Regions from separate parts of the Paenibacillus sp. Aloe-11 genome, predicted to be linked through region 3. Evidence: riboswitches for the same ligand, from Rfam matches in the RefSeq annotation. Region 3 holds a riboswitch; each other region holds the start of a gene.
What was found. A riboswitch is a leader RNA that binds a small molecule or an ion and turns the genes downstream of it on or off. The one in region 3 is predicted to bind cyclic di-GMP.
Positions count from the first base shown of each region.

Region 1: another riboswitch for cyclic di-GMP. It lies ahead of WG8_RS12875 (non-ribosomal peptide synthetase); the one in region 3 lies ahead of WG8_RS05910 (glycosyl hydrolase).
Region 2: another riboswitch for cyclic di-GMP. It lies ahead of WG8_RS02285 (LPXTG cell wall anchor domain-containing protein); the one in region 3 lies ahead of WG8_RS05910 (glycosyl hydrolase).

Region 1 is NZ_JH601055.1:545-12,208, forward strand. It holds partial or broken gene WG8_RS12875 (non-ribosomal peptide synthetase) at 1-1,788, opposite strand, end outside; cyclic di-GMP riboswitch class I at 1,921-2,010, opposite strand; gene WG8_RS12880 (aldo/keto reductase) at 2,639-3,649, opposite strand; gene WG8_RS12885 (type IA DNA topoisomerase) at 3,974-6,319, opposite strand; gene WG8_RS12890 (glutamate synthase subunit beta) at 6,952-8,439, opposite strand; gene WG8_RS12895 (dihydrofolate reductase) at 8,678-9,166, opposite strand; gene thyA (thymidylate synthase) at 9,201-9,995, opposite strand; gene lpdA (dihydrolipoyl dehydrogenase) at 10,246-11,664, opposite strand, start outside.
Region 2 is NZ_JH601043.1:17,233-26,956, forward strand. It holds gene WG8_RS02255 (amino acid ABC transporter permease) at 1-12, opposite strand, end outside; gene WG8_RS02260 (amino acid ABC transporter permease) at 27-686, opposite strand; gene WG8_RS02265 (transporter substrate-binding domain-containing protein) at 813-1,643, opposite strand; gene WG8_RS02270 (amino acid ABC transporter ATP-binding protein) at 1,686-2,423, opposite strand; gene WG8_RS02275 (cupin domain-containing protein) at 2,743-3,210, shown strand; gene WG8_RS02280 (class D sortase) at 3,326-3,994, opposite strand; gene WG8_RS02285 (LPXTG cell wall anchor domain-containing protein) at 4,109-7,696, opposite strand; cyclic di-GMP riboswitch class I at 7,888-7,969, opposite strand; gene WG8_RS02290 (AraC family transcriptional regulator) at 8,019-8,900, opposite strand; partial or broken gene WG8_RS27720 (DUF445 family protein) at 9,496-9,724, shown strand, end outside.
Region 3 is NZ_JH601048.1:210,560-222,223, forward strand. It holds gene WG8_RS05880 (glycosyltransferase family 2 protein) at 1-391, shown strand, start outside; gene WG8_RS05885 (glycosyltransferase family 4 protein) at 378-1,565, shown strand; gene WG8_RS05890 (glycosyltransferase family 4 protein) at 1,562-2,710, shown strand; gene WG8_RS05895 (glycosyltransferase) at 2,739-3,839, shown strand; gene WG8_RS05900 (UDP-glucose dehydrogenase family protein) at 3,845-5,173, shown strand; gene WG8_RS05905 (sugar phosphate nucleotidyltransferase) at 5,926-7,302, shown strand; cyclic di-GMP riboswitch class I at 7,458-7,538, shown strand; gene WG8_RS05910 (glycosyl hydrolase) at 7,552-9,153, shown strand; gene WG8_RS05915 (hypothetical protein) at 9,202-11,496, shown strand.

The DNA.
Region 1 (11,664 bases), on a different contig from region 3:
ATCCAGTTCTAAATGCTTCAACTCTTCGCCAGCCACATCCATGATCGGGCCGTGATAAGTGAGCTTGTCCCGGAGATGCTTTTGCGTCAGCAGCATGGACGCGCCGCTGTCCTCCAGCATGTAGTGAATCCGTTCCTCCGGATAGTTCGGATCGATCGGCAGGTAGGCTCCGCCCGCTTTGAGCGTGCCCAGGATGCCGATGACCATTTCCATGGAACGCTCCATCATGATGGCGACGATATCATCCGCCTTCACTCCACGCTCTCTCAAGATGATGGCCAGCCGATTCGCCTGCTCGTTCAGTTCCCGGTAGGTCAGTGTTTGCTCTCCCCAGACTAAAGCCGGATGATCTGCTCTTTGCTCCGCTCGTTCCTCAAACAACGCATTAATCGTTTGATCCTTCGGATACTCCGCCTCCGTGCGATTGAAATCGCGGAGCAGCACATCCTTTTCTTCCTCCGGCACGATTTCGATTTGTGAAATAGGAGTTTCACTTTGTTCCATGGCTTGAGCAAATAAATATTCAAAGTGGGAAACGACATTCTCAATGGGGATGAATCTTTCAAAAGCCTGTATCTGATAGTCAAAATTAACGGCTACATCCGTTTTACCTTCTTGTCCCCATATAAAGAGATTAAGTGCATTCCTTTCATGATGATGCGGCATGCTTACAATCTGGGTTGCTGTACCGATCAATGATTCTCTGTTTTCCTGTTCTTCGAAAGAAAGCGATATATCAAACAGTTTTCCTTTCTCATGGCTATTCTCGTAAACTGCCCGGTAAATTTCACCGAAGGACATTTTCTGATGTCGATAGCATTGCATAAGCTCACGTTTGATGCGCTTTATCAGCTCTTTAAAGCTTAGATCTTCTTCAGGGCTGATCCGCAGCGGCAGCACGTTGGCGAAATGTCCCATCGTCTGCTTATATCTCGCTTTGCCCCGGTTAAAAACCGGGACGCCGATCACCATCTCGTTCCGATTGCAAACCCTGCTGAAATAAAGGAACAGTATGCCTAAAAAGTAGTGGAACGACGAACACCCTTCCTCTTTGCAAAATTCAATCATTCGATTGTATAAGGTCTTGTTTATCGTTAAGGTTTGCCGATCACTCCAAGCGGAATCACCATCATCGAAGTTCACTCCTCTGCTCAATAGAGGCTCGGGAATGGTTTGGTATTTGTTCTTCCAGAACTCCCTGTCTTTTAAAAAGGCCGGAGAATTCAGATAATCCTGATTATCGGAGATAAAATTAGCATAGGAATAGACAGTTCTGTTCACTTCGCCAATTCCTTGTGCGAGTTTATTGTAATTGTCAAAGAGTTGATTGATTAAGAGAGCAAATCCCCATCCATCGATCACCAAATGATGAACTTTAAGTAAAATAAAATAGGTATTCAGGGTGCCTTGCAATAAATCAAATTGAAAATAAAAGCTATCTGATTGAAAAGGCTTTAAAAATTCCTTTTTCATCCAGTCGATGCAAAAAGAATTTGCATTTTCCTTCATCGAAAAATTATATAGCGGAACTTCATATTCAACTTCCGGCAGGAATGTTAAATAAGGTTCTCCCTTTTTATCGATAAAACGGGCACTAAGAGAATCATTCTGGCTGATTAGTAACTGCAAGCACTCCTTCATGATAGCCGTATCCAGGTTTCCTTTGATCTCAACATACCCACCAATATTGTAAATAGGTTTTTCAGGGTACATGCACTGTTCGAACCATATGTCTTTCTGATAGGAGCTTAACGGATACTCCTTAATAGTTATCATGCTCGTTTCCATAAAATTTCCTCCTGTTGTTAAGCATTTCATGCGTTCTACTCCATATGCCCAAACGATTTCCCACTACAAATAAAAAAAGCCTGTTCCCCTATAAAAAGTACAGGAACAGGCAGCAGACTTCGCCCGGTTTCCTTCGGCAACCTGGCAATCATGGCTGTTGAATCCAGCTTTAGACCCATGGCTTTGTGTCCACCACTTTCGAGGTGTTTACGATTAACGGGAAATAAGTAAGTATATCTACCGCTGTATCCACGCCTTCAGGTCCCCCTCCGGCGCCACAATGCGGTAAGCTTTGTTATCAGTTCGTTTTTTTTCCGAACCTTTTACCTGGAATTATATTTACAATACGTTGTTATCTGCTTCGCGAAATACTTCATCCCCACCCCCAACATTCCAAGATGTCCACCTGGACAACTTTAGCGGTTTAGCTTTTGAATGATGAATTGTGAAGCATTTAGTATATTATTTTAATATGGAATATATATGAAATAAATTTAATCAATTGTACAATAATGAAAATATCTCATTTTGTCAATTAGTTCTAAGTTTTTAAAATGTGTGTAAAGGAGCAATTATCGATTAGATAACCACAAGATATAGTCAAAATCTTTGACAAACAACAATCTATGGTATCATTTCACAATGACTAATAAATTGTATATTCACTCATAATAATTACTTTATTTTAAAAAATTGATGTGATATCCTTTAATCTTTTATCAGGTTACGACAAAAATGATATTCCAAAGCTTCTCTCGCATTCGATGTTTTGCCAAAATTGGCGACGTGAGGTGTATAGGGAGTGGAGCAATTGGTGGGCATCTTCGGAAGAGTAATGTTTTAACCACGATTACTTCGATCTCAGCACTTGGTTGGAAACGTGGCTGATCATCTCAATCTCTCCTGCTGTCAAGGTAAACTGCATCGCCCTCACATTTTCCTGGGCATGATGTATTTTTGAAGCCCCAGGTATCGCAAATACGTTCTCTCCATGGGCGTTAATCAGCCAATTCAAGGCAATCTGCGTTGGCGTCACATTATATTGCTGGGCCAACTGTTCCAGCGTTTCAATCAGTGGCTTCGATCTCTGCAGCCCCGAATCCCGGAATGCCGCCGTCCACTTGCGCGGACCCTTTATTGACTTGACCAAATTCGGATTTTTATGGAATTTTCCGCTTAAGATCCCCTGCATTAACGGGGAGTAGGCAATGATCGCCACACCGAGTTCTTTGGCCGTGTCCAGAATTCCGTTTTGTTCGATTCTCCGGTCAAGAAGGCTGTATTTCACTTGATTCGAAACCAGGCGTAGGCCGTGCTCACGCAACACACGATCGGCTTCACGTATTTGTTGCGCGGAAAAGTTGCTTACACCCACATATTTAATCTTACCTTGCTCGACCAGTTTAGCCATCGCATTCATCGTCGCGCCGACCGAAGAAAAGGAGTAAGGCGAATGCACCTGATAAAGGTGAATCGTCCGTTGAGCCAAATGGTGAATACGTTCATCAATCGTTGCTGTGATGCTGCCTGCAGTGCGAAAGGCCGGCCACCATTTCGTAGCGATATTTGCCTCTTCCGCGAGCGGCCCTCCAATCTCATTTAACGCGCCAGCCAGCAATTGCTCAGACTGTCCGCCACCGTATGCTTCAGCAGTATCAAACCAATTAATTCCACCTTCTAAACTAGTCTGAACAATTTGCCGTATATCTTCCCGACGCAGCGCTGGCCAGAATTTCCCGACCATCCCTTTTCCGTTGCTGAACTGCCAGCAGCCAAGCCCAAGCGGTGACAGCTTTAAATCCGAGTTGCCCAGTTTGCGTAATTGCGTTGAGTCTGTCACATTTACCATTTTCGTTTCCACGATTCTTCCACCATCTCCTGTAAAGAAATTTTCATGTCAAACAATCGCGTTCCGCAACGCATAGAGTGTTTATAAACTAGCTGGAAAAATTTGTTTTGCATAAACTTCTCTTTATTTTATCGGTCGGAAGCTTACAAATGTTTAATCTAATGTTAATTATTCGATTTTAGTGGGTATTTTTAGGATGCGTAATCTTGCTAAAACTTAATTGGGCACAACAGTGGGCATAAAAAAAGATGACTCCTGATGAAATTCAGAAGTCATCTGACGACGACTAAAAAAAGTTATTATTATAATTTTATATAAATTATAGCTATGAATGTATCAAATTTCCTCACGAACACTAAGTTGGCCTGTACCCGGTTCATTCAGCACAATTCGCGCTTTGACGGTCGATCCATCTTTACGCTTAAAAGACAACAACTGCGTCTGTCCCTTCGTCAACAGAGACTTGAGCATGGTTTCCGTAATCTGCTTGCCAGCATATTCCTTCCAGACAACAAAACCGCAGCCCTGCTTGTAGTGGCTGCACCCGTACCCCTTGCGGCCTTCAATAATGCTTCCACCGCAATTGGAGCGCGGGCAGCTGCCCAGAGCTTCCCGTCGGCTCGCTGAAGCGCCTGACGGCACGCTGGAGGAGCCGCGCGCTAATCCTGCGGCTGAAGAAGCTGCCGCGTCCGAGGCACGCTCCGGCGTTGCGCTTCCAGCGCTGCTACCGCGCCCTGCTGGAACGCGCGTCCCTTTGGCAGCGGTGCGTCCACTCGCGCCTGCACCGCTAGTGCTTCCCTTGCCACCCGCACGCTTGCCCCTCGCTTCCTCGCCAAAAGCATTGGCCGGAGCCGGTGGCTGCTGCCTCACCTTGTCAATGATGGACAACGTAAATCTTTTAACATTGTCCATAAACTTCTCCTGGGCTGCCTCCCCCTTGGAAATTTGATGCAGACGGCGTTCCCATTGTCCCGTCATCTCCGGAGAAGCCAACAAATCGACGCCTGCATGACGGATCAGCTCAATGGCCATTTTCCCCTTATCCGTAATGAGAATCTTTTTACCCTTCATTTCAATGTAGCCGACCTTCTTCAATCGTTCAATGGTGGCCGCACGTGTCGCAGGCGTACCTAATCCGGCATCCTTCATGACCTCGCGTAATTCCTCATTCTCCATCTGCTTGCCCGCGCTTTCCATCGCTTTCAGCAATGTGCCCTCTGTGTAGCTTTTAGGCGGCTGAGTCGCCTTTTCTTTCATTTCGGCACGAATACAATCCACCTGACGACCTGCGTCGATTTCAAACTTCTTGTCCGTCCACTCATCCGTCTCCTCTTCTTCCTCTTTCTTGGCTGCTTTGCTCTTTTTACCTTTATCCTGGTCAGCCTTGCTCAAAACCACTTTCCATCCTAAGGAAAGAAGCTCCTTGATACTTGTTTTAAATAGATGCTTGTCCACCTGTGTCATCACGGTATGCATTTTATATTCAGCGGGAGGGAAAAAATGGGACAAAAACCTGCGAATAATCAGGTCATATATATTTTGCTCCTCCTTGCTAAGCGTTCCCGGTCTTTTTAACGTTGGCAAAATAGCATGGTGATCCTCAACACGAGACGGATTGCAGACCGATTTATTCTGTTTATGGACCAAATCAGGGTTTGCTTGTTGTACCAGCTCAGCATAAGGGCCTGTGCCCAACATACGCAGCGCCTTGTGCATCCCGTCTATATTTTGTTCTGTTACATAATTGGAGTTGGTACGCGGATAAGAAATAACCTTATGCCGCTCATAAAGAGCCTGTGCCACATCCAATGTTTTTTTCGCCGAATAACCGTACTTAGCATTTGCCTCGCGTTGCAGCAGCGTCAAGTCATACAGTTTAAAAGGATACTCCTTCGTCTGCTTCGTATCATATTTGGTAATGCTGCCCGCTTTGCCGCGAACCGCTGCAGCGATCTCCTCAGCTTCTTCGGGTTTGGTCAGTCGATCCCCCTGCCATGTCCCTTTGTACTTGATTTGATCTTGCTTAAACTCGGCCCATACATCATAAAAGGTTTGAGACTGAAATGCTTCAATTTCCTTCTCCCGATCATGGATCAATGCCAGCACAGGCGTTTGCACCCGCCCTACCGACAGGAGCGTGTTATGTCGTGTTGTGAAGGCTCTGGAGGCGTTCATACCGATCAGCCAGTCCGCTTCACTTCGTGCCCGCGCAGCCTGAGTCAGAAATTCAAACTCTGAAGCATCTCGCAGCCGTTCAAAACCTGTCGCAATACTTTCTGCTGTCAAATCTGAGATCCATAGCCGCTTGACTGGCTGGCGCAGCTTCAACTGCTGTTGAATCAACGCAAAAATATACTGCCCTTCCCGCCCGGCATCACATGCATTGACAATGGCATTGCAGCGTTTGGCCAGCTCACCAATCATTTTCAGCTGATCCTTTGTTTTGGGATTCGGTACAATTTTGAACTGCTCAGGGATAATGGGCAGGTCCTGAATATTCCATCGTTTGTACTTGGCATCGTATGCATCCGGCTCAGCCAGGCCCAGCAAATGACCGATTGCCCAGGTTACAATGTATTTCTCCCCTTCCAAATAAGTGCGGTTATTTTTAGCACGCGGCTCCATAACAGCAGCAATCGTCCGGCCCATATCCGGTTTTTCAGCAATAATCAACGTTTTCATTCATATTCCATTCCTTCCTGACGGCCTTCTGTTTTCCTTCAACAAATCATACATATAGATGTACAGGAAACACAGGTAGCATGGCCTCATGCAAAAGGAGCTTTCTCCCGGGCGAAAGCTCCTTTGTAAATTCATTTAGTCTAACGCTTCAACAATATACGTGTATTATACCATAGATATCATTGTTCTCTCAGGCTATGATTTTGCGAAGCTTGAAAAGGATATGTAAAAAAACTCCTAAAAGTTGCACAACAAGACGGCATGAGTCATATTTGAGTTAATTTATCTAACATATAAATTAAATGTTTTCTTTTTATCGTAAAATAATTTCATAATTCAATAAAAAAGTTGCACTTTTCTTCGGATTTTATGTTATGATCACTGTAGATAATTAATAAACATTCAGATAATTTAATTTATTTGTCAACTTTAATTACATTATAATAACAGAACAATAACAAAATAGTAACAACTCTCTACATACCATGAAATCACATTCGATTCAGAAAAATTTCGTAAACTTAAATCACATATTATTCTCTTTTGCGTCATGCTATCCACTAGCCTGTAAACACAACAAAGCCCCATCCGAAGATGGAGCTTTGACTCGATCCGTAATGATAGAGCTAGGTTTACACCAAAACGGTAGCACCCATGAGGTATTTATCAACCTCACGCGCGGCTTCCCGACCTTCATTAATAGCCCACACGACAAGACTTTGTCCGCGGCGCATATCACCCGCAGCAAAAACCTTTTCCACATTCGTAACATATTTCCCATAGCGTGCTTTAACATTGGAGCGACGGTCCGTTTCCAAACCGATTTCCTCTACGATCGTTTGCTCAGGTCCATCAAATCCAATCGCAATAAGTGCAATCTGTGCCGGGAATACGCGCTCTGTACCTGGAATCGGTTGATAGATTTTACGCCCTGTTTCATCAACAATACGTTGAATTTGGATGGTGTGCAACTCTTTCAAATTCCCGTTCTCGTCACCTACAAACTTAGTCGTCATGATGGAGAACTCACGCGGATCTTCCCCAAACAACGCCTTTGCTTCCTCCTGTGCATAATCAAGAGAGTACACATTCGGAAATTGTGGCCAAGGGTTGGCAATCGGGTCACGTTCCAAAGGAGCTTTAGCATGCGTACCAAATTGAGTGACACTCCGACAACCGTGACGCAGAGACGTAGCTACACAGTCCGAACCCGTATCACCGCCGCCGATTACAATAACATCCTTATCCTTGGAGGACAAATAGTTTCCATCTTCAAGGTTGGAATCCAAATAGCTTTTGATGGTGCCATTCAAATAATCCATCGCATAATGAACACCATTCAAATCGCTGCCTTCAATGTTGAATTCTCTCGGCTTCGTAGATCCACCGCATAGTACAACTGCATCATACTCAGCTATTAACTGCTCAGTAGGAATATCTTTGCCAATTTCCGTATTTGTGATGAATTGGATACCTTCAGCCTCCAGCAAATCCACACGACGCTGTACAACCTTCTTATCCAGCTTCATGGAAGGGATTCCGTACATCAGCAATCCCCCCACACGATCCGCACGCTCATACACAGTCACGCTGTGCCCTGCTTTATTAAGCTGAGCAGCAGCAGCCAATCCTGCCGGACCCGAGCCGACAATAGCCACTCGTTTGCCTGTACGCTTTTCTGGCGGATTAGGGACAACCCAGCCTTCCTCAAAACCTTTTTCGATTATAGCTTCCTCAATTGTCTTAATGGTAACAGACTGTCCGATCAGACCGACTGTACAGGAGCCTTCGCATGGCGCAGGACAGACGCGGCCTGTAAATTCCGGGAAATTATTCGTTTTGTGCAGCCGATCTAGCGCTTCCTTCCATAAACCACGATATACGAGATTGTTCCATTCCGGAATAAGATTATGAACCGGGCAGCCTAAAGTCGCTCCCATCATATCCATCCCTGTATGACAATAAGGAGTTCCGCAGTCCATACAACGTGCCCCTTGGGTACGCAGCTCTTCTTCAGACATATGCTTATGGAATTCTTCCCAATCCTTAATACGCTCTGCCGGGTCCCGGTCTATAGGAAGCTGTCGTGTGTATTCCATAAATCCAGTTGGTGTAGACATGTTACGTTCCCCCATCTCTTCGCTTATGAACCCCGTCCATCCATTCAGAATTTGAGTCAAATTCGAATTTGTCTGTTTGTATCATGAAAGGGTCTGTTCTCGTTGAATTTGATTTATTGTATCACAATACAGCGCAAAAGTAATGAAAACTTATGCAACTTTCTGCATCAACAGCCAAAAGGATTTTTTATATGGTTCATTAATTTTTCAAATCGGTGAGGTCAAATGATTCCCATTCTTATTTTGTTCTCTCATAAATGACAAAACGGTAGTTGTACGGGTTTCTTTCATCCTTAATACCAGGAATCTCACTGACTATATGCCAGCCATCCCAATCCAGCTCAGGAAAAGTGGTGTCCCCTTCAAAAATCTCCTCAATTCGGGTCACGATCAGCCGATCGGCATGTGGCCAAAACAGTGAATAAATCTCCGCTCCCCCGATGACCATCAGTTCCTTTTCTGTAGCCAATTGGAGTCCCTCCTCGAGTGAATGAACCACTTCCGCCCCTTCTGCCCGGTAGCTCTGATCTCGGGTCAAAACCACGTTGCGTCGGTTGGGCAGGCTTTTTCCTCCAAAGGACTCCCACGTCTTGCGCCCCATGAGTACAGTCTTGCCCATCGTTTGCTCCTTGAAAAAGGCCATGTCTCTTGGGAGACGCCAAGGAAGCTGGTTATCCCGGCCGATCACACCATTTTGTGCCATAGCCCATATCATCGAAATACTTATGCTGTCCCCCTCCTTTGCTTTCCATCCCCTCTAATCAGATGGCGACAGGCGCCTTGATCCCTGGGTGGTATTCGTAATTCTCAAAAACAAAATCCTCGTAAGTGTAATCAAAAATGGAATCCGGTTTGCGCATAATTTTCAGCTGAGGCAGCGGATAAGGCTCACGTTCCAACTGGGTATGCACTTGTTGCATATGATTTGAATAAATATGCACATCACCGCCTGACCAAATAAATTCTCCCGGCTCCAAGTTGCATTGCTGTGCAACCATATGCGTTAACAATGCATAACTTGCGATGTTGAACGGCAGCCCAAGAAAGGTATCTACTGAACGCATGGTCAGCATGCAGGAAAGCTTGCCTCCAGCTACGTAGAACTGAAATACAAAATGACATGGCGGCAGCTTCATCGATTCGATTTGAGCCACATTCCAGGCACTGACGATATGCCGGCGTGAATCTGGATTGTTTTTAATCGACTCAATGACATTGGCAATCTGGTCGATATGTTGCCCGTCTGTCGTTTCCCACGAGCGCCATTGCGATCCGTATACGGGGCCCAGATTGCCCTGCTCATCCGCCCATTCATCCCAAATGGTAACTCCGTTTTCCTTGAGATAAGAAATATTGGTATCCCCACGCAAAAACCACAACAGCTCGTGGATAACCGATTTTAAATGTACTCTTTTGGTGGTTACCAGGGGAAAGCCCTTGGCCAGATCAAAGCGAAGCTGTCTTCCGAAAACAGATAGTGTTCCCGTCCCTGTGCGGTCCTCTTTTTTTACTCCATTCTCTAATATATCCTCCAGCAATTCCAAATAGTTGCGCACTTCTTTTCTCTCCTTTAAACATGAATTAAGATCTAGCAGCCCTAGAATCTAATCTTGAAAAATTCGCTCTACACCACAGCTATATTTAGTTTATCATGTACGACACTTCATTGACCATGTACTGTTTGAATTTTCATGGTAGTTCTGAAAATTCCTAAAACATGAAAAAAAGAGGCAAAGAACGCAGATATTGCGCCCCTTGCCTCTCTTGAAGATATATGAAAATCAAAAACGAGATGATGAAATGGAATTAGCGACGTGGTGCCAATGCGTGGATCGGATGACCCAGCACGACTTCAGCTGCCTCCATAACGATTTCGCCCAATGTAGGGTGAGCGTGAATAGTCAGGGAGATGTCTTCGAGTGTAGCACCCATTTCAATCGCCAGACCCAGCTCAGCAATCAGGTTGGAAGCTTCCAGACCTACGATTTGCGTCCCCAGTACCAGACCGGTATCTGCGTCAGCTACGATTTTCACAAAGCCTTCAGCAGCGTTCAGGGAAACGGCACGGCCGTTTGCTCCATAAGAGAACTTGCCAACTTTGACATTGTGGCCTTTTTCTTTGGCTTGCGCCTCTGTATAGCCTACGCTGGAGCATTCTGGATCTGTGAAAACGACAGCCGGCATACATTTGTAGTCCACTACGGACGGCTCGCCTGCGATCGCTTCAGCAGCCACTTTACCTTCATAAGAAGCTTTGTGAGCCAGAGCAAGACCAGCAACGATATCGCCGATGGCAAAGATATGAGGAATGCTGGTGCGTCCTTGATGGTCAACTTTCACCATTCCGCGCTCATCCAGTTCTACACCGATCAGATCCAGACCCAGTTCGCCGTCTGTGTTTGGACGACGTCCAACGGTTACAAGCAGGTAATCAGCAGTTACTTCTTTGCTTTCGCCGTTAACGGAGAATTTCACGGTTACGTCTTTATCTGTTTGTTCCGCACTTTCTGCTTTAGCACCAGTGAAGATTTCAATGCCTGTTTTCTTCATGCTCTTAGCAACGATGGAAGTCATATCTTTGTCAAAGCCAGGAAGAACAGTATCCATACCTTCAATGATGGTAACTTTGGAACCGAATTTGGAGTACATTTGTCCAAGCTCTGCACCAATGTATCCACCGCCGATCACGATCAGGCTTTTCGGAATTTCAGGCAGGTTCAATGCTTCAGTAGAAGACAGAATGCGTCCGCCAAATGGGAATGGCTTCAGTTCGATTGGACGGGAACCTGTTGCGATAATGGCATTTTTAAAACGGTAGCGTGGTGATTCATGTTCATTGAATACACGTGCTTCGTTTTCGTTGATGAACATGCACTCACCATTGAAAACTTCAACTTTGTTGCCTTTGAGCAAGCCGCTTACGCCGCTTGTCATTTTTTTAACAACACCGTTTTTGAATTCTTGTGTTTTAGCGAAGTCTACTTTTACATTCTCAGCCGTAATACCGAAAGACTCGCCATGTTTAGCTGCTTCGTATTGGTGAGCTGCAGAGATCAAAGCTTTGGATGGAATACATCCACGGTTCAGACAGACACCGCCCAGCTCAGATTTGTCAACGATCAATACGCTTTGTCCCAATTGTGCGGCACGGATGGCAGCTACATAGCCGCCAGGACCCGCACCGATAACCAATGTGTCAATATCCAGAGAAGCGTCTCCTACTAC
Region 2 (9,724 bases), on a different contig from region 3:
GCTGAAATCCATGCAGGCTTCCCTCCTTAGGATGTTTTGGACAGACGTCGCTCCATGTACAGTACAAGAAAGCTGAGCGGAACCGTTAGTGTAAGGTACAACAACGCCGTGATGGCGTAGACTGTGATGGGCAAGAAAGTGTCCGAGTTAATCAGATCCGAGTAATACATCAGGTCCAGTCCGGCTACAATGGCCAGTACGGAAGAGTTTTTGACCAGATTGATGAATTGGTTGCCAATCGCAGGCAGTACGACTTTGATGGCTTGCGGCAAAATAATGCTGATCATCGTCTGGTTGTAGTTCAGCCCGGAGGACCTTGCCGCTTCAAATTGACCCTTGGGAACAGCTTGGATACCGGCACGTATGGCTTCCGCAATAAAGGAGGCTGTGTACACGGTCAATCCAAGTGTTCCAGATACAAATCCGTCCAAAGGGATGCCCAAAGTGGGAAGCCCGAGATAAAAAAACAGCACCACGATGAGCAGCGGGATATTACGAATAACCTCTACATAGACGGTGCCGATCCAGTTAAGCCATTTAAAAGGCGCAATTCGAAGGATGGCGATGACAGCTCCCAGAACAAAGCTGCCAATCAAGGCAATCACGCTGGCTTGGACGGTATGAAGCAAGCCTTCTCTGAAACGGTCGCCATGATCGAAAAGTACGTTGATATCAAAAGTAAGCATCTGCGCATTTACCTCCTTATCCAAAAGCTATGGGGTATCCGGGGGTGGATGAAATTGTCCTCCTGGTGTGGTGTACAGCAGAAAGAAAGGAAGGAGCACGCAACCTGCGGCTCCTTCACAAGAGTATTATTCGGGTTTAACCCCAAGCCATTGCTCGTGGAGCTTATCGTATTCACCGCTGCTTTTTAATTCCTTGAGCGTATCATTAATGGCTTGCAGCAGTTCAGGCTGTCCCTTCTTCACTGCAATGCCGTAAGGTTCCTCTGTGAAGTTCCCGCCTACAAGCGTATAATTCGGGTCTTGCTGCTGCATACCGAGCAGAATGGAGTTATCGGTGGTCAACGCCTCCCCTTTGCCTGCCTTGAGGGCGTTGAAAGCATCCTGATAGTTTTCGAACTCCAATATCGTTGCTTTAGGTGCTTTTTCGCGGATATTTTTGGCGGAGGTAGAGCCTTTAACGGCGAGTACCTTGGTATCAGGGGTCAGAGACTCCAGTCCGGTGATGGGGCTTCCTTTTTTCACGAGCAGAGATTGCCCGGCGTTAAAATAGACGTCGCTGAAATCGACCTGCTTTTTACGTTCATCGGAAATGGTCATGGTTGCGATAATAGCGTCGATGTCCCCGTTTTGCAGCAAGGTGATGCGTGTTTTGGACGTGACTTCCTTTAATTCAAGCTTGGTTTCATCGCCCAGAATATGTTTGGCTACAGCCTTGGCGATGTCGATATCAAAGCCTTCTACTTTCCCGCTGGCCGGGTCTTTCAGACCGAACAGCTTGGTATCGTATTTTACACCCACGACCAGCTTGCCGCGCTGTTTGATTGCTTCCAGCCCGTTGGCCGCTGCCGTCTCATTCCCCGGCGTTGCCGCTTCTTGCTTGCCTCCACAGCCTGCCAAGATGAGCAGACAGGATACGGCTACCAGTACCAAAGCACTCCATTGAAATCCTTTTCTCATTAGAACGATCCCCTTTCGATTTACGCCACATTGGTAGTCTGTTTAATGATGAATCAAACGGCTCAGGAACAGGCGAGCCCGTTCTTCACCCGGATTCTGAAAAAATTCGGCAGGCTGACTGTCTTCCAAAATCTGTCCTTTGTCCATAAAAATCACGCGATCCGCCACTTCGCGGGCAAAGCCCATTTCATGCGTGACGATGACCATTGTGATACCCTGATGGGCGAGCGAGCGCATGACATCCAGTACCTCCCCGATGGTTTCGGGATCAAGAGCTGAAGTAGGCTCGTCGAACAGCATAATTTTTGGATTCATTGCGAGCCCGCGGGCGATTGCAACCCGCTGCTGCTGCCCACCGGACAATTGAGCGGGATAGCTCTGTGCCTTTTCCTCAATGCCGACACGTTTCAGATAGGTGATAGCTGTTTGGGTAGCTTCTTCCCTGGAGATACCCAGCACCTTCATGGGTGCAAGTACAATGTTCTCAATCACCTTTTTGTGGGGATACAGATTGAAATGCTGGAACACCATCCCGATATTGCGGCGGAAGGCGTTGATATCAATCTTTTTGTCATGTACAGGTATTTCGTTGACGATCAGTTCCCCATCCGATATCGTCTCCAGACGATTGATGCAGCGAAGCAGGGTGCTTTTACCTGAGCCGGAGGGGCCGATGATCACGACCACCTCGCCCTCCTTAATCTGAAGATTGATGTTTTTGAGTACATGGAAGTGACCGTAATGTTTGTTTACATTGCGAAACTGGATCAGAGAGCTCACCCCTTTTAGGCTTGGATACTTAGCTTGGTAGACGTACTGACATGATCAAGCTCTATTAAATGTTCAAAATTTCCTCTCATGATACTATAAGTTTACAATAAAAAACAAGATTTTATGTCATAAAAGTTTACGTTAATTATCTATTGGTATACTTCGTTACTAGTTTATATGATGAAATCGAGTGAATATTCACAATTTAATGTTATTAAATTTGACATAAAATAATGATGTTCGACATGCGAAGGGAGAAACGTGACAAAAGCAACGCTATGTTTTACAGTAGGGAGGAAGGAATTTAGGGTAAAGGAAGGTTAGTACAATGACGAAAGCTATTTCACCGCTTGTAACGGCATTGGGCATGGAGCCCCATCCGGAAGGCGGTTGGTACAAAGAGATGTGGAAGGCTCATTTTCAAATTCCAAAACCCGTGCTGCCGGATATATACTCCGGTCCGCGCTTTGCAGCTTCGTCGACTTATTTCTTGCTGCATCCGGGCGAGTTCTCTGAGTGGCATGTTGTGCATTCAGATGAGCTGTGGCTTTATCATAGCGGGAGTCCTGTGGAGTTGAAGCTGGGTGGAAGCGGAGAAGAGCCCGGTGAAGAAACTGTCATTATCGTCGGTCCCGACGTGGAAGCCGGACAGCATCCGCAAGCGCTGGTACCAGGTACGGTATGGCAAACGGCGCGGCCGCTTGGAGATGAGCCTGTACTGGTAACCTGTGTTGTTGCACCGGGATTCCACTTCGATGATTTCAAGCTGATTGCCAAAAATAAAACTGAATCTTGATGTGCATATTGGGCGGGTGTATTGCTGTATCTCAACAGGAATCACCCGCCTGATTTATTTTTATTCGCAGGTTGAGGCATTCATGAACTTAGGTATTCATGAAGTTGCCTTAAATTCAGGTGCTTAGTTTAGCCTGAACAATGAGACGATGAGTGGGGGCTACAAGAGGGTTGCATGTAATCAGGGTGAGCAGCTTTTGCTTTTTGAAGCTCTTCAGAACAGACACGTCCGTAGGATCGACCACCTTAATGCTATAGACTTGATACACATATTGCTCCCCTTGAGTGTTAACAACGATCTCATCCCCGAGCTTCATTTCATTCAGCCGATTGAATAACCGCCCGGGAGTACGAGCCCGATGAGCAGCAATCGCGGCATTTCCCACCTGTCCCAGTGTCCCCGTTTCCGCCATATGTACAGCCGCATGCTTCATGTTTTGTCGAGTTGCGCCTTCCAGTACAGGCAGCTTCAAGTGAATACGGCTTATGCTAATGGTAGCTATCGGAGTTTGTTCATCGGCATTTGCGACGGGAGCAGAGGCCGGGGAAATGCTATGCCGTGCTTCGCTGATCGAAGCTTCCGTAAACCGAGTAGACAATCGAGTATAGCTATCCGCAAGCTGGGGATTTAATGCCGCTTCTTTTTTTTCGGGTGGAAGCTCTGCTGCCTTTAATAATAGCTCATGCTGTTCTCGATCCTCATTCCATTCCGTGGCTTTAGGAAACAAGACCAAGAGTATGCCCAAGAAGATAAACGCGTAGGAAAGTTTGCGCAGCCTCAGCAAGTTCGCCCCCCCTAAGCAATGTGCAGATATGCAATATTTGTGAAATAACACCCCATTTCCCGGCTCACTCCAACGGAAATGGAATGAGCCGAAAATTGGGGCAGATCATCACTTTTATTTTTTGTTTGTCTTTCTGAATTTTAAAAATACACCCCACAGAATCATGGCTATACCCGTCAAATAGAACGGAGCGGGGCTGCTTTCTCCCGTTTGAGGTAGTTGGTGTACCTCAGGTGTATCCTCTGGATCTTCCGGCTGTTTCCCCGGAACTTTGGGGTGAGCCTTAGGTCTGGGATCGTCTTTCGTCGCTGTAGGAGTCGGCGGAGGCGATGGATCTTGCTGTGGCAAGACGACTGGTGGCACGGGCAGAGTCTTGGGTTTATCCTGATCCACTGGCGGCGGTACAGGTGCAGGCTCCTCCTGTGGAGGGACTATGTCCTTCGGAAGCTCGGGCTGTGACGGAGGAACGTTTATTGACGGCGTATCTGGTATTTCCGGATCATCGTCATGTTTTTTACCTGGGCCTCCCGGATGGGTAGGCGTTCCCGGTTCTGTAGGTTTTGTGGGTTCTGTCGGAGTTCCGGGATCTACTGGCGGGTCAGGCTCGTTTTTCTTTTCTTTTTTATTGGTGATGACAATCTGCTTCATACTGGAGCTTTGCTGGAGTGTGCCGTCTATTCTAATCTCAAGCTTGCTCCTGGTTATTTTATAGCCCTCCGGTGCTGCCAGCTCTTCCAGGATGTAATCATCATGCAGCAAGGAGGAAAAGACAATTTTGCCGTCCGCATTGGTGGTCTGAATGAGCGGTGCTCTTTTTTGGGCCTTATCGTAGAGTGCAAACCGCGCTCCTGGTAGTACCTTGTCAGGTCTATCCTGATCCACCTTGGTCAGCTCAAGGCTTTCGGTTATGCCCCCGCCGGAACCGGAGCCGGAAGACGTACGCACGATAATTTCCTGACTAGTCTCCCGCAGCTCTGTCGTCAGGCGATCTCCTTCAAAGGAAACCTTGTTGCTCACCTTGGCTTTGTCCTCAGCGTTAATGAATGATTGATATTCAAGGATAAAAGCAGAGGAAATATCCTTGGCGAAAGCAAGCTCAAAAGTTTGCTGACCTGGGGCGTCGGTCTTGATAAACAGCTTGTAATCTTGATCTCTGATCAACTCGGTGCCCTTGGCGGTATTTCCGTTGGCGGCAATGGTTGTAGCGTATACGTGAAAAGAATCCTCGATTAGTATCTGATTGCTGCTGGGCTGATCTATAATTTTGACGTTGGACACATGTGACTGTCCTTCATTGATACGGATGCTCCAGTCGATCTTGTTTCCATTTTGTGTTCCCGCTTTAGATACATATTCCCCGCCATGAGGGATCGTGACTTGGGCTGCCCATTCTGAGACCGTTTTTTCTCCATCCAGCAGCAGGGCTTTATTGCGGATTTCCTTTTCGATCAATTCCCCTTCCAGTGAAGTTTGAAAGGTAATCCAGTAGGGGGTCTGCATCTTATTTTTGAATTGGATACGTAATTCTTGACCATTTTGCTCTGAGGGAGGGATGATGGTGTATTGATCTGCCGGGATTTCAGCTCCTTTTTGTACGCCATCCCACCATCCTAGCAAGGTCATATCGTATATTTTTATGGAGCCGGGCACTAGCTTCTGGCCTTGCAGCAAGGGATCTCTCACTTCGGCATGGTTCAGGGCCTTGCGATTGTAGTTGGCTTTAATGTCCCATGTAATGAGCTTGGAGTTTGCATTATAGCTTCCTTGCTTGGCCCCGTTCCGTTGTGTCATAAAGTCTGGCCAGATCGGGCATTCTACTTCGTACGATGAGGTGTCCCCGTTTTCATACTGATACTCTATAGTGGATCTATTGCGAAACTCAGGCTTACTCGTATCCGTTTTCCAGTCATTATTATAGGTGGTTGAATATTTAATCGTGTATGCTTGCTGAATAGTTTTATGAAAAATGAGCGTAAAACCTTGCTTGTAATCCTGTGATAGCGGAACCAGTTCATAATCTGTGGGCGCGTGCAGCTCTGTTGTTCTGTCAACGCTTTGAATTTTCAGCGTGTTCGGCAGCAAGGCCAGGCCGCCGTTAGGAAATACATCTCGAATGACAATATTTTTCATGGTGTATAGATCGGTATTCATGGTAATCACCCAAGGTATGATTTTGGTGTTGTAGTTGGGTGTGTCATACGCTTTAGTCATGACTCCGCTTGTGATTTCCGTCGATACGCTCTTTTCGGTTCCATCGGAGGTTATGATGTTTGTGATTTTTTCATTTTCATAGACACGGCCCCTGGCTTGGGTCTGATATCGGATCGTATAGGCTGAATCTACGTCAAAGTTGAATTGAAGCTTGAAGCCGTTTCGGTCAGGATAGTCGACAGGGATGACGGTGTACGCCCAAGCAGGTAGCTCCTCCAAGGTGTTACCCTTAAATACCTTCAGTGAGCCTGGCAGCAATTTTTGAGTTTTGTTGAAATGATCAATCAAGAGAGCTTGGGACTCGGGGATTTTTTTCTCACCGAAATTATATTTTATGGCCCACGAGAGTGTTTGTGTGGCATGATCATATTTTTCAACCTTTTTGGACAAAAATTCACCACGCTCCACCTGAACAGTGGCGGTAGCAGAAACGTTCTCTATCGTATCTCCTGAAAGAGTCGCTGTGTTGGAGAAACGAGATTCGTCGCCCATAATGCGGGTGGAGTATTGAATCTGATAGGCAGTACTAATGCTCTCGTCTTGAAAGCGAATCACCAATCCTGTCCCGGCCTGATCCGTTTCAATGGCATATTTACTCGTGTTCACAGGATCTCGAACGACGGTGGAGCCGTCGATATTGACTTGCAGATGATAGAGTTGAACAGAGTCTTTGATGAGCTCCAGCCCTGAAGGAGTGGGATCCGTGATGAGGGCATGCTTTACGGTGTTTAGCTGCTTGTTCACATCAATGGTCCAGTCAATCCGATTGGTGCCGTCGGGTTTCCCTTGTTTGCTCAGGGTTGGCCCTGACTGGGGTTTGACATTCACGATGACCGTTTGGACCCCGCCTTTAATCGGAATCGCAATGATGATCTCGGTGCTGCCTTTTACCGTTTCCTTGGTGAATTCGGTTTTGATTTGCAGCTTGCCGCTGACATTGGAGTGATTCTCTACATATTGGTTAAAGGTCATGATAACCTTGCCCTGACGATCTACGGTGAAGCTGCCTACGGTTCCGTCGGTGGTTACCAATGGAGATGAGATATCCGTGTAGATGACAAACTGTTCCGGTAATTGGAAGGTGAAGGTGTCTCCAGCTTTGTAGGTATTGTCGGGAAGTTCCCATTCATACCCCAGTTGGATGGCTGATCCGATATCCAGTTGACTGCCGGGGTTATATACCGCGTCAATGACTCGCCCCGCTTCATCCGTCAGGATCAGCTTGGTTAGTATGCTCTGTGGAGCCGTTGCAGCATGAGGTTCAGCGTTTGCTGCTGCCTGAACGATAGGGCTCGTGTCGGAAGGAGCCTCCATGGCAGGTTCAGGATTTGGGACGCCGTATACTGCATCCGTAATGGGTTGTGTGGGATCGACAACAGCACTTTGCGGCAGTTCGGGGGCTGGAGTATCTGCGTAAGCCAGCGTTGCACTGAAAAAACTTTGGATAATGAGCAATAAGGCAATGATCATAACATTTATTTTTGTTCCCATGCTCCAAGTCATTCTCCTATTCATTGTAATATGGCAATGCTTCCGAGATTAGTATATTCAGCATGCTAGGTTGGCATGACTATCCCAACAGAAAAAAGCCCTGATCTTAGCGATCAGGGCTTTTCTTCGAGAGAGGCATAGTATTTTGTTGTAGATTTATGTAAAAAAGACATAATAAAAAGCTCGTTCATTTCGGTGGCTGGCTACCATCCGCTGGAGGAAGGCCCTATAGCTTTGCGTCACTGCCTTTCGACAGTTTTGCCATTATCGTGAATAGCTTGTACGTCTATCGTCTATCAAACTGAATTTATGTGACCTCTCTTTATAGCTTGGAACGGTTTCCCCATTTTTTACGGAAGGAATGAGGAGTTTCTCCTACATGTTCCTTGAACAGATTAATAAAATGGCTCGTATTGGGAATCCCTACGTATCTCGCAATATCTACAATGGACATGCCACTGGTTTTAAGCCAGGTTTGGGCAGCGGTGATGCGGACATTAATGAGATAATCAATAGGTGAGAATCCAATTTGCTTTTTGAAATTTTTAGCCAAATTAAACTTGTTTAATCCGAACATGTCTGCCAGCGAGTCCAACGTAATACGTTCATTGTAGGACTCATCCAAATATTGCTGCACCCGACGTACTTCGCTGAGCGTTTCTGCATTCACATGCGGACGATCGTAGGGATGCTGCAAAATGCATGTCAGTATTTCGGCAATGAGTCTGGACGTTAGCAGTTCGGCGGAAAGGCTTCTGTCAGACTGCCCGCAAATCAGAGCATGCAGCTTGTCCAATATAGCATATGGATTGTGCATGGATAATACGGGTTTATTATACTTGGTAAATTGTTCGTAAAAATTTTCGATCAGGTTGCCATACAGGTATAAACTAATAAACTCCCAGGATTCATGGCCGGAGGTGCTGTATTGCACATATTCCTTGCAATTAATGAAAAACAAATCATACGGATTTAGAATATACTTCTTGTCCCGGTACAGTAATTCTCCCTTACCAGACAACGTAAAAACAAGCAAAAAGGAGGTAAGTTCTTTCCTTTCCATCGTAAAACCAGATGATTTTTGGAAGTAGCCTATTTCCTGGATATATAAAAGGGATTGCTTGGCAAAAGCGGAGGGAGTGCGTACAATTACGACCGGATCGCCGTTCCAGAGGCCTTTGTTGTTTTTTTGGTCTGTTGTCATATCCAATTCCTTTACAAAGAAGCAATTTTATCAAGCTTATCATAGTTTGATTTATCAATATATAATGGCTGATTAAACATGATTTCCTATTTATAAAATTTTATTTTATCACATCGAATATGTCCATATAGTAAAATAGCAAATTATGTGTGTGAGCTTTGTAAAAGTCGAATAATGTTGAAAGAATCTGGGGATATCATGGATCAAATCCTTTCTGAGGCTAAATACCGGAATGATGCTAAAAAAGGTATCTTATGCCCATTCAACTTTCCTGTTCACTTCTCCTTTCGTTTTAAGAAATTTGGGACTTTGTTCTACCAAAATGGTTCGTAAGTCTTATTATTGAAAATAAGATTTTGGTCCCAGTGTTGTGATGTTGTTCACAAACATGAATGTAAAAAAGAGGATATATGTATAAAAAATTACGCAAAAAATCAGATCATTTAAGGCGCGCCTCACTTTGGAAATCACACAGGCAATGTTATGATGGGTAATACAGGTATAGTGCTTTATTTACTCGACAGTCAGTTTGGAGGATTACAGGATGGGAAAATCAAAAAATACGAAAACCGCAGCGGCTTGGTCGCTCGTTATTCTGGGGGCGGGCTTTGCAGCTACGTTGCCCTTCCAGCAATATGGCTGGGCTCGTTTGTTGGCTGGTGCTTTTGAGGCAGGACTTGTCGGGGGGCTGGCGGACTGGTTCGCCGTCACCGCATTGTTCCGTCATCCGTTAGGTATTCCGATTCCGCATACGGCACTACTTCCTAAAAACAGGGAGAAGCTCACGAATGCATTGGTGAGTACAGTGGAGAATAACTTACTTA
Region 3 (11,664 bases):
TCTTGTTCATGAAATGCCGGATGTAGCTTCTTCCCAGATTGTCAATCTGGACGGGGTGCTATGGCATTACGGCTTCCGCAGCATCAGCGATCATATGACACGTTTTAACAAGTATACGGATCTGGAAGCAGAGACGGCATTTAACAAAGGCAAATCCTTTCGGATTACCAGACTGCTGCTGCGGCCTCCTGCCCGCTTTGTCCAGAAGTATTTTGTTCAGGGCTTATACCGCAAGGGGGTGGCAGGCTTTGCCGTAGCGGTCTTCTGGGTGATGTATGAGTTTCTCGTCTGCTTCAAGCATTATGAGCTGACCAAGCGGCGAAAAAAGTTAAAGATTGTGGATGATGGACAGACCGAGCAGAAAGGAGAAACCAGCTATGTCGTACAATAACGGTTTTCGGATTGCGGCAACGGGTCTTAGCTGGCCGTCCCTGCAGCCAGGGGGGCTAAACACGTATTTCAAATCCATCTGTGAGCAGCTGACGGTAGAGCGCAATACGCTGGATGCTTTGATCTGTACTGACGAGCAGCCGCAGGCGCCCGAGCGTATCCGAATTCATTCGATTGGGAGCAAGCAGCAATCCATTTGGAAGCGCAGAGATCTCATGCAAAAATATGCAGCAGAGCTGTTCGACAAGCAGCCGGTGGATGTGCTGTATTCCCATTTTGCCCCCTATGGCGTCGGACCGGCGCTAGAGGCGAAAAAACGCGGGATTCCCGTCGTTACTACCTTCCACGGCCCGTGGACAGAGGAAATGAAGATCGAAGGGCAGGGCCTCAAGCATCTGCTGAAAACGACAATGGCTAAATCCATTGAGATGAAGGCCTATGGTTTGGCGGACAAATTTATAGTGCTGAGCGAGACCTTTCGGGATATTTTGCATGAGCACTATAAGGTTCCGCTTAGCAAAATCCATATCATTCCCGGTGCGGCGAATGTAGAAAGGTTCCATCCGGCAGAGAATCGGGGAGCCGTGCGAGAACGGCTGAATTTGCCACAAAATGCGACGATTGTGCTGACCGTCCGTCGTCTTGTTAACCGAATGGGACTGCTGCAGCTCCTCGAAGCATGGCGACGGGTAACCGAGCGTCATCCTGATCATCTGCTGCTGATTGGGGGGAAAGGCCCCTTGATGGAGGAATTGGCTTCCAAGGTGGCGGAATACAATCTTCAGAACCATGTTCGGCTGCTCGGTTATGTGTCGGATGAGGAGCTTCCGCTGTATCATCAGGCTTCAAATCTATTCGTTGTGCCGACACAGGCACTGGAGGGTTTCGGTCTGATCACGGTAGAGGCGATGGCTTCAGGGCTGCCGGTGTTGGCTACTCCTGTGGGCGGCAACAAGGAGATTTTAAGAGGATTCCGACCCGAGCTATTGTTCCAGGGAACAGACAGTGAGGCCATCGCTCAGGGCCTCCTGCGTGCGCTGGATCATCCTGAGCTTCTTCCGAACGCAAGGGAGTGCCGGGAGCATGTGCTGAGCAAATATACGTGGGGACATGTAGCGGAGCAGGTGGAAGATGTGTTCCGGCAGGTTCTTGACAGAAAGGCGGCGGCGAAATGATGAGAGTGGCTTATATTGACCATACGGCAAGATGGAGCGGCGGTGAGGTCGCGTTGTATAACATCCTGACGAATATCGGGGAACATATCGACCCGCTTGTCATTTTGGCGGAAGAGGGCGATTTGGCGGATCGGCTCAGGCAGCGTGATATCGACGTGCGTATCGTTCCACTGGACGATTCGATTCGTAATCGGGGGCGGAACGCCGTGAATCTGGGTGCGCCTGCGGCAGCCTATCGATTGCTGGCTTACGGCAGAAAACTTGCGCCCTTGCTCCGCGAGGAAAAGGTTGTGTGTGTTCACACCAACTCGCTCAAGTCCGCGCTGTATGGTGCAGTAGCTGCCAAGTCGGCAAAGCTTCCGCTGATCTGGCACATCCGTGACCACATTGGTCCGCCTTACCTGAAGCCAATCGTAGCCAAAGGCATTCGGCTGATGTCGCGTTTCTTGCCCAATGGGGTCATTGCCAATTCCAAATCCACGCTGAGTGCGCTGGAGCTGCCCCCGGACAAAAAGACGCTCGTCGTCTACTCCGCTTTTGCCAAAGCCATCACGGCTCGTGATGCGTCTGCAAATCCACGGACCGATGACTCGTTTAACGTCGTACTGGTCGGCAGACTGGCGGAATGGAAGGGGCAGCATATTTTGCTGGAAGCAGCCCGCTCCTTTTTACCGGATAAGCGGGTGAAATTCTGGCTGGCCGGGGACGCATTGTTCGGTGAAGAGGAATATAAGAGCCGCTTGGAGTCCACGATGCGCGAATACGGGCTGGATAACGTCAATCTGCTGGGACATGTCGATGACATTCAAGGCCTGATGCAGCGCTGTGATTTGCTGATCCACACCTCTATTACGCCGGAACCATTCGGCCAGGTCATTATTGAGGGCATGGCGGCAGGGCTGCCGGTGATTGCCTCAAATGAGGGTGGACCCAAGGAAACTGTAGTGTCGGGTGAAACCGGACTGCTCATTGAACCGGGGGACCCGGCCAAGCTGGAGACGGCCATCCGCTGGATGCTGGAACATCCGCAGGAGCGTCAGCAAATGGGTGAGAAAGGGATGGAACGAGTCAAGCAGCATTTTGTCATCGAGAACACGGTTAAGGATATAGTTCATTACTATAAGGGTTTGTTGGCAGGAGTCTGACCGACATTCGCGTTAAAGGATGATTCAGATGAAAATAGCGATAGCACACGATTACTTAATCCAAATGGGCGGGGCAGAAAGGGTGGTAGAGGTATTCCACGATATGTATCCGGAGGCTCCGATCTTCACAACGGTGTTCAGCGACGAACGCCTGTCAAGCAACTTGAAGGATGCGGATATTAGAGCCACCTGGCTGCAGAACCTCCCGGGAGTGAAGGCCAATTTCAAAGGAGTGCTGCCGCTGTATCCCATCGCTATCCGTGATTTTGATTTTAGGGATTTCGACATTGTTTTAAGCTCCAGCAGCGCATTTATGAAAAGCATCCAGGTACCTAAACATACGTTTCACATTTGTTACTGTCACACACCGATGCGGTTTGCCTGGGATTACGATACATATATGGCCCGGCAGTCCAAATCCAACCTGCTCAAAAGCATGCTCAAGCTGTACATGAATCGGTTGAAAACATGGGATGCCAAAACTTCTCGCAACGTAGACCAGTTTGTCGCCAATTCTTCCGTCGTCAAGCGGAGAATTCTGCACTATTACCAACGGGAGGCGGATGTTATTTTCCCTCCTATTAATACGTCACGTTTCGAACGTGCTGCAAGCATCGGTGATTATTACCTGATCGTATCCCGATTGGTGTCCTACAAGCGCATCGATCTGGCGATCGAGGCATTCAAACGCAACGGTCTCAAGCTGCGCATTGTCGGTGAAGGACCGGACCGTAAAAGACTGGAGTCCATGGCTTCCCCGAACATTGAGTTTCTCGGCAGGCTTGAGGATCAAGAGGTTAACAAGCTGATGGCAGAATGCCGGGCGCTCGTTTTTCCGGGAGAAGAGGACTTCGGTATTACGCCTTTGGAGGCGAATGCAGCCGGACGGCCTGTCATCGCTTTTCAGGGCGGAGGCGCGCTGGATACCATTGTCCCTAATGTAAACGGTGTGTTTTTCCGCAAGCATGAGGTGGACGATGTACTGGAAGCAGTCGCCAGGGTCGAGCAGCATGCATGGAATGTGGATGACATCATCACCCATGCTCGTAAATTTGATGAAAATACGTTCAAGGATCAATTGAAAAAGTATGTAGAGCAAGCCTATGTGAACTTTCTAAAAGGAGGATGAACGGAATGAAGCTGGCTGTAATCGGTACTGGATATGTTGGGCTCGTCTCGGGCGTATGTTTTGCACACAAAGGTAATGAGGTGATTTGTGTCGATCTGGAGCAATATAAAATCGACATGCTGAACCGGGCAGAATCTCCGATTTATGAACCTGGTATTGAGGAATTGATCTCGCTGAATCTGGAAGCTGGCCGTTTGGAGTTTACCTCGAATTTGGCCGATGCGGTACGTCGGTCGGATATCGTTATTTTGGCAGTAGGTACACCTTCTCTGGCTAACGGTGAGGCGAATCTGTCTTACATTGAGCAGGCGGCTGCCGATGTCGGGAAAGCGATGAACGGGTACAAGATTATTATGACCAAGAGTACTGTACCTGTCGGAACAAACGAAAAGATCAAAGACGTAGTGTCCCACCATACGAATTATTCCTTCGACATCGTATCTGCTCCGGAATTTCTCAGAGAGGGCTCTGCCATCAACGATACGCTTCACCCGGATCGCGTGATTATTGGTTTGGACAATGCGGGGCTGCGTGAAACGATGGTTACCCTGCATCAGGTGTTCACGGATAAAATCTATGTGACCGATATCCGCAGTGCTGAAATGATCAAATATGCATCCAACGCATTTCTGGCAACCAAAATTTCATTCATTAATGAAATTGCCAATATTTGCGAAAAGGTTGGCGCGGACGTAACCTGCGTGGCTGACGGTATGGGCATGGACAAACGGATTGGCTCCTCTTTCCTGCAAGCAGGCATCGGGTACGGGGGCTCCTGCTTCCCGAAAGATACGAATGCGCTCATCCAAATTGCGGGTAATGTAGACTATGAATTTAAATTGTTAAAATCGGTAGTCGAGGTTAACACCGACCAGCGCTTCATGATCGTATCCAAGCTGCGTGAATCGCTGGGTCAGCTGCATGGCGTGCCGATCGGTATTTGGGGCTTGGCCTTCAAACCGAATACAGACGACATTCGTGAAGCACCGGCGCTGGAAATTGTAGAAACGCTCATTCAGGCAGGCGCTATTGTGAAGCTGTATGACCCGATTGCGATGGATAAATTCAAGGAGCGTGTGAATCACCCGAATATTGTATGGTGCTCCTCCCCGCAACAAGCCGCCGAAGGAAGCGATGCCGTGTGCTTGCTGACAGATTGGGAAGAGTTCAAAAAAGTCGACCTTGTACAGCTGGCTTCCCTTTTGCGCAAGCCTGTTCTGATTGACGGCCGTAATGTATTCACAGAGAATCAGATTCAAAGCTCCGGGCTGGAATACTACTCCGTGGGTCGTCCGCGGATGAGCGGGTGGAATCGGGATAAGGTGGAAGTTTAAAAAGTGATAGATTAAAAAGTGACTGTGGCCGTGTTGGAGGCGCTACGCGTTCCATTTGATCTTCCGCTGTTGCAGCGGGATTCCTGGATTGTATAAAACATTCCAAGGTAAGAATCCCGCTGCAAAGGCGAACGCTGACGCTTCTACAGATTCAAATGGCCCGCTCCGCTGCTTTCCGCCGTGGAGTCACGATTTTTAACCTCCCACTTTGTGGGAGAGGTAGAAAGGGCGTATCGGAATGAGCGGCACGGCTTAAAGCCGCTCATTCCGATCAAAGCGCCTCGCGGCTGTACCGCGCCGCTCATGCGGATACGCTATGCTGCTCCCATGGGGCAAGGTTGCCATGTAAATACGGTTATGCTGCTCCTGACGCAAAGACGCCATTGCGGTTGCCGAAGGCAATCTCGACGAGGCGTTACAAAGCCTCGATTATTTAAAGCTTACAAGCACGGCAGGCAAACGCCGAGCGCATGAGCGCTAACAGGCTGACCGGACTTAATAATGTCCGGTCGTGCCTTTTGCAATAAACGGTATGATCGGCATGATGCATATTTGAGTAGCGCAGGGATGGATTTGAATCTGGAGAAGCGGAGCGTTCGCCTTTGGACCGGGATTCAAACCTTTATACGATTTTATACAATCGAATGAATCCCGGTCCAACAGCGATCGTAAGATCAAATCCAGCCCGTAGCGGGCTACTCAACCTTGCCCCATTCGATCACCCACACATTATAGAGAGGAAGTGGAGAGTTATGAAGCTCGTACTTTTGTCTGGTGGTTCCGGTAAAAGATTATGGCCTTTGTCCAATGATTCCCGTTCCAAACAATTTTTAAAGGTACTGGAGAGCCCGGAGGGGATTTCGGAATCTATGGTGCAGCGGGTATGGAGACAGTTGGGGGACAACCAATTATCTGAGTCCTCGTTCATTGCGACAGGGAGAGCACAGGTCGAAATGATCCAGAGCCAGGTCGGACAGGATATACGTATCATTGTTGAGCCGGAACGTAGAGATACCTTCCCTGCCATTGCGCTGACAGCGACTTATCTATATTCCATTGCTGGTGTTTCACCTAATGAAGTTGTTGCTATATTGCCTGTAGATCCTTATGTAGAGGATGCTTTCTTTGCTACAGTTGCCCAGTTGGAGCACACACTTCAGGAGAGTGAAGGCAAGCTTGCATTAATTGGAGTCGTTCCTTCCTATCCATCTGAGAAATATGGTTATATTATTCCAAAAAATGATGCCACCCAAGGGAGCACAGGCTACCGTGAAGTGAGCCACTTTCAAGAGAAACCCGACCGTGAGCAGGCGGAGCGTCTAATTGAACGCAATGCTCTATGGAACTGCGGGGTTTTTGCATTCAAATTAAGCTATTTGCTTGATATCTTGGCGGCCAAGGGTTTGCCGCTGAACTATGAAGAAATGCAAAAGCAATACGCATCTCTGGAAAAAATCAGTTTTGACTATGAAGTAGTCGAGAAGGAGAAGGACATTGTGGTTCTTCCGTATGATGGATTCTGGAAGGATCTGGGCACCTGGAATACGCTCACAGAGGAAATGTCCCATCAGCAAGTAGGCAGAGGGGTAGTAACGGAGGATTGCGTCAACACAAGTCTCATTAACGAGCTCGACATTCCTGTGGCGATTATCGGGACAAATGATCTCATTGTTGCTGCCAGCCCCGACGGTATTCTTGTGACCAATAAGGCGGAAAGTCCACGCATTAAGGAAGTGCTTAAGGCTCATGATCAGCGTCCGATGTACGAGGAGCGCCGTTGGGGGCAGTATCGGGTTGTGGATTATGTAAAGTACGATGAAGGCAACGAGGTGCTGACCAAACGAATCCGCGTGCGCAAAGGTAAAAATATCAGCTACCAGCTTCATTTCAAACGCAGTGAAATCTGGACCATTATCAGTGGTGAAGCGGAAATTATTTTGAATGAAAAGCTGCACAAAGTGAAGGCTGGTGATGTCGTGCGTATTCCTGAAGGAACGAAGCATAGCATTTTGGCCGTGACCGATGTGGATTTGATTGAGGTGCAAACGGGGTCTGAGCTGGTCGAGGAGGATATTGTACGTTTTTGCATGAATTGGAATGAAATTTCTCGTCACCAATTTATTTCATAAATTTCTTCGTAAAAATGAAAAAAAGACGAATTGATGAATATTTATAGCCCGAACTGTCGAAAATGCACGAAAATCTGTAAACTCTTGCACTTGACCTATTAAATTTTGGTAAAAAAAAGTCGATACTTAGGGTAAGAAGGAATCCAAACTCCTTCCAACGATAAACGCAGCCCTGTCGAAAGGTAGGTACGCAAAGCTAAAGGGCCTTCCGTAGGGATGGCAGCCTGGCTACCGAAAGGAAGAGCAAAAGTGAGATTCGATTTTATTCCTCTGTATCGACTGATACGCCATGCACTCCCCGTAGTTATGCTTTTTTCTTTGTTGCCCGTCGGTTTTGGTGAATCTCTGTCCGTGGCGAATGCCGCTGCATTACAGCCTGTTGATTCGGACGCTTCTACTCAGGCCCGTGAACTATACAGCTATTTACTCAGCATCTCGGGGAAAAAAATAATCACCGGTCAGCATGATTATTTGGAAAGTCCAGATGAACTAAGTAACAAGGTCCAAAAAATCAGTCAGTCGTATGTGGGTGTGCACGGCTATGAGATGGGAGCCATCTCCGGCCAATCTGCCGATACGGAAGCAGAGCAACGTAAAAATGTCGTCGATAGTGCTATCCGCTGGAACAGATCCGGTGGCATTGTGACGATGACTTTTCATGAAGCACTGCCAGGTAGACCACTGACTTGGGCCAATGTGCAGGCGAAAGTAAGTCAGACGGAGTTCAATAAATACGTGACGCCAGGCACTACGCAATACAACCTCCTCATTGCCGATCTGGATAAGGTCGCTGTATCGTTAAAGCAGCTTCGTGATGCGGGTGTTCCGGTTTTATGGAGACCTTATCACGAAATGAACGGTGACTGGTTCTGGTGGGGAAACAAAAACAATTTCAATCAGCTATGGAATATCATGTATGACCGTTTTGTAAACACGCATCAATTGAACAATCTGTTGTGGGTATGGAGCCCGAATGCTCCTAATTCGTACACCTTTCCGTATACCCCTAAATATCCGGGAGATGACAAGGTGGACATCTTGGCTGTAGACATTTACAACAATGATTTTAAACAAAGTCATTATGAAGAACTGCTCGGATTGGCAGGGAATAAGCCGATTGCCATCGGGGAACACGGTGAGATGCCAAGCTCCGAGGTATTACAGGCTCAGCCCAAATGGGTGTATTCCATGACTTGGGGCAAGATGCTCTCGGAGAATAACACAACGGATCAAATTCAGGATTATATGAATGATTCGAGGAGCTTGACGCGAGATGATGTGGAAAATGGATTGGCAGCCATTCAACAACCCGGGACAGATGTACCGACCATACCGGATGGGGGGCAAAGCGATCCTATCCCGGCTCCGCCAGTAGTGATCGTTCCCCCGGCTCCGGCTCCTCCTTCTGTTCCGGATGAGGTTTATGCGAACGGGCTGCGGGGTGAGTATTTTAACAACATGAATCTGGATGGTAGTGCTGCTTTGGTCCGTACAGATAGCAAGCTGGATTACAACTGGCGTGCTGCTGCAGCTGATGCAAAGGTGAATGCTGATCAGTTCTCGGTTCGCTGGACCGGTAAAATAAGGCCTCAATATAGTGAGACCTATACATTTACAACGATATCCGATGATGGTATCCGCGTATGGGTAGACGACAAGCTGATTATTGATAGCTGGTTCAAACAAAGCTGGACAGAGCGTAAGGGCAGTATCACCTTGCAGGCGGGGAAAATGGTAGATTTAAAAGTTGAATACTATGATGAAAAAGGCGACGCGATGGCACGTCTGATGTGGGAAAGTCAGCATGAAGCGAAAGCGGTTGTTCCCGGTAACGCTTTGTTTCTTCCTTAATTGATTCTCTTTCCCGGTCAAAAATTTTGAGGAGAGAGAGTGGATTATATGATGAAAAAATGGTTGACCCACAGGTATACGGCAGTATTATCAGGGCTTTTTGGGATCGCAATAATAGCGCTGATTGCTTGGTTGATTTACACGCCTTCAAGGAGCGTAGAACTGCAGACGGATAAAGTAGCGGCAGCCAGTCCGGTATGGAAGCTGGGTCAGAGGGATGACTCTTCGGCGGAATTTAAAGGGCTGGTCGATAGAAAAAGTGTCAATATTTCCGCATCTGCTGCCTCTACCGAGACGTCTGCTAATGGAGCAGCGGCAGTGATGTCCGTAGCAGAGAATACATCGGCCCCGGTATTGCTGGGCAGTGGAGATATTCCTCCCGGCTTGAATGCGTCCATGAATCCCGAATTGTCGCTCCAGTATACGCTGAATCAGGTTCCTCCCAATGGGATGATATTCCGTGTACGGATATTGGATGCGGGCAAAGCTGTTCCGCAAATGGCTGTATTTTCAAATCATCAGCTGTCCGGTATTATTCAGATCGCCGGGGTTTCCGGCACGGGCAGTGCATATAACTACAAAAGCAACTATGAGCTGTATATCCCTAAAGAGCAATTGCAAAGCGGTGTTAACGTACTCAAGCTAAAGACAGCGCGCTGCCTATACTGCTCCTCTGCAGAAGATAAAAATGTGTGGTGGACTTGGGATGACTTGAGCTTGGAGACGTTAGCTTCACCTGCAACTGAACCGATACACGGTAAATATATATTGACTGGAACGAATGTGAACAACAAAGAATTCTATTATGATCAGGGTGCGGTAAAGCATTTACCATACGTTCTCAAATGGCTGGGAATTGCTTATAGCGGCAATGTCATGCGGGTCACCTGTGCCAGCAATGTGGGCAAGGCTTGTACAGACGCGGATGATTACTATCAAACGTTGAAGCAGTATAATATGCAATCGTCTGCTCTGTACTTATATACGGGCGATATCAAGCTGCAAAGGGATGGTTCTCTGCCAGAGACGGCCAAGCAAAAATTGCGCGATTATGTAAAAAAATATGGTTCATACCTTCAATATTATGAAGTAGATAACGAACCCGGGTTGTTTAATCGCTCGAAGGCAGTCAATCTGGCTGTGGCCAAGTGGTTTAACACGGAAGGCAAGCAATTGGCACCGCATCTCAAAACCGTAGCGCCAGGCTGGGCCTATTGGCCTACGTACTCCACCAAAGCTTGCAAAAATCAAGCTGGAGGCACGCTCAAATGTGGTGACCCGGATGGATGGGAACGAGATCCGGCGCAGCGTAAGCAGTTGGAGGACGTCACCGACCTGACCAATGGACACGCCTATGGTGAATCCTATAACGAAGAGAGCGGAGGCAGCTTCGTTCAAAATCTGAAAACCTTTGGCGGTTCGAGCAACGGGCTGGCCAAGAAGATGCTGAATACGGAGTTCGGTACGAACGATACGCATCGGGACAACCCTGAGTACGGGGCCAGTCAGCCACAAGCAGCCGCTTTTGACCGGATTATGCGTTCGCAAATCGGGTTTGCTGATATGTTTATCCAGCATGCTGCGTTTTATAAGGATTATACGCTGTTTAAAACCGGCTTTGATCTGCAAAGCCACAACCCGGCAAGCACAGAAATTTATCCGTTCGGGGAAGGGCAGGACAGTCGTGTAAAGATCATGAGACGTTTGAGTCTGGCATATGCCACCCACGGCAAACCGCTGACTTATACGGTGCTGAATCGAGAGGATACCAAGGATAAGATGGTCTATGTTCGTGCAGTGGATACGTCCAAGCTTAAACCGCTGGCAGGCAGTGGCGCTACCTCGGACAAATTGCTGGTGAACCTGGTGAATTTCGAGGATTCAGCACAGACCATTCGCGTACGAGTAACGATGCCGAAAGCCGGTGTGTACGCTGGTGAGCGTTTTGGAGCCGGCGCTACCTACAGTCAGGCACAGCGTTCCATATCGGGACTCAAGGCTTCACCTGCCCTTGATTTTGAAGAAAAGCTGGGTCCTGGTGAATCGGTACAATATATTTTGGAACTGAAGAGTACAGATCAGTCCACAGCCTCAGCCCCGACAGGGGTAAAAGCCGCCTCTGTTCAGGATGGGGCGGTAAAGATTGATTGGCTTCAGGCAGAAGGCGTATCCTCCTATGATGTACTGCGTGCAGATGGGTCAGACGGGGTTTATCAGGTAATTGCCTCGCAAGTAGCGGGAAGCACCTACACGGATCGTACAGTGAAAGCCGGAAGCCACTACGCCTACAAGATCCGAGCGACCGGAGGCACCCAGATATCTCAAGCAGCCGAGGTTGCTTAATGATTGCTGCGAGCAGTATAGGACCTTGGCTGAAGAATACCCGTCTGATATCGCCAAAAAAACAAAAGAGAACCTATCAGGAAAAATAGGACCTGACAGGTTCTTTTTTTATTAATAAATCGTACTGAATTGGCAATACATTACGTATAATGGAGAAAAAAACACGAA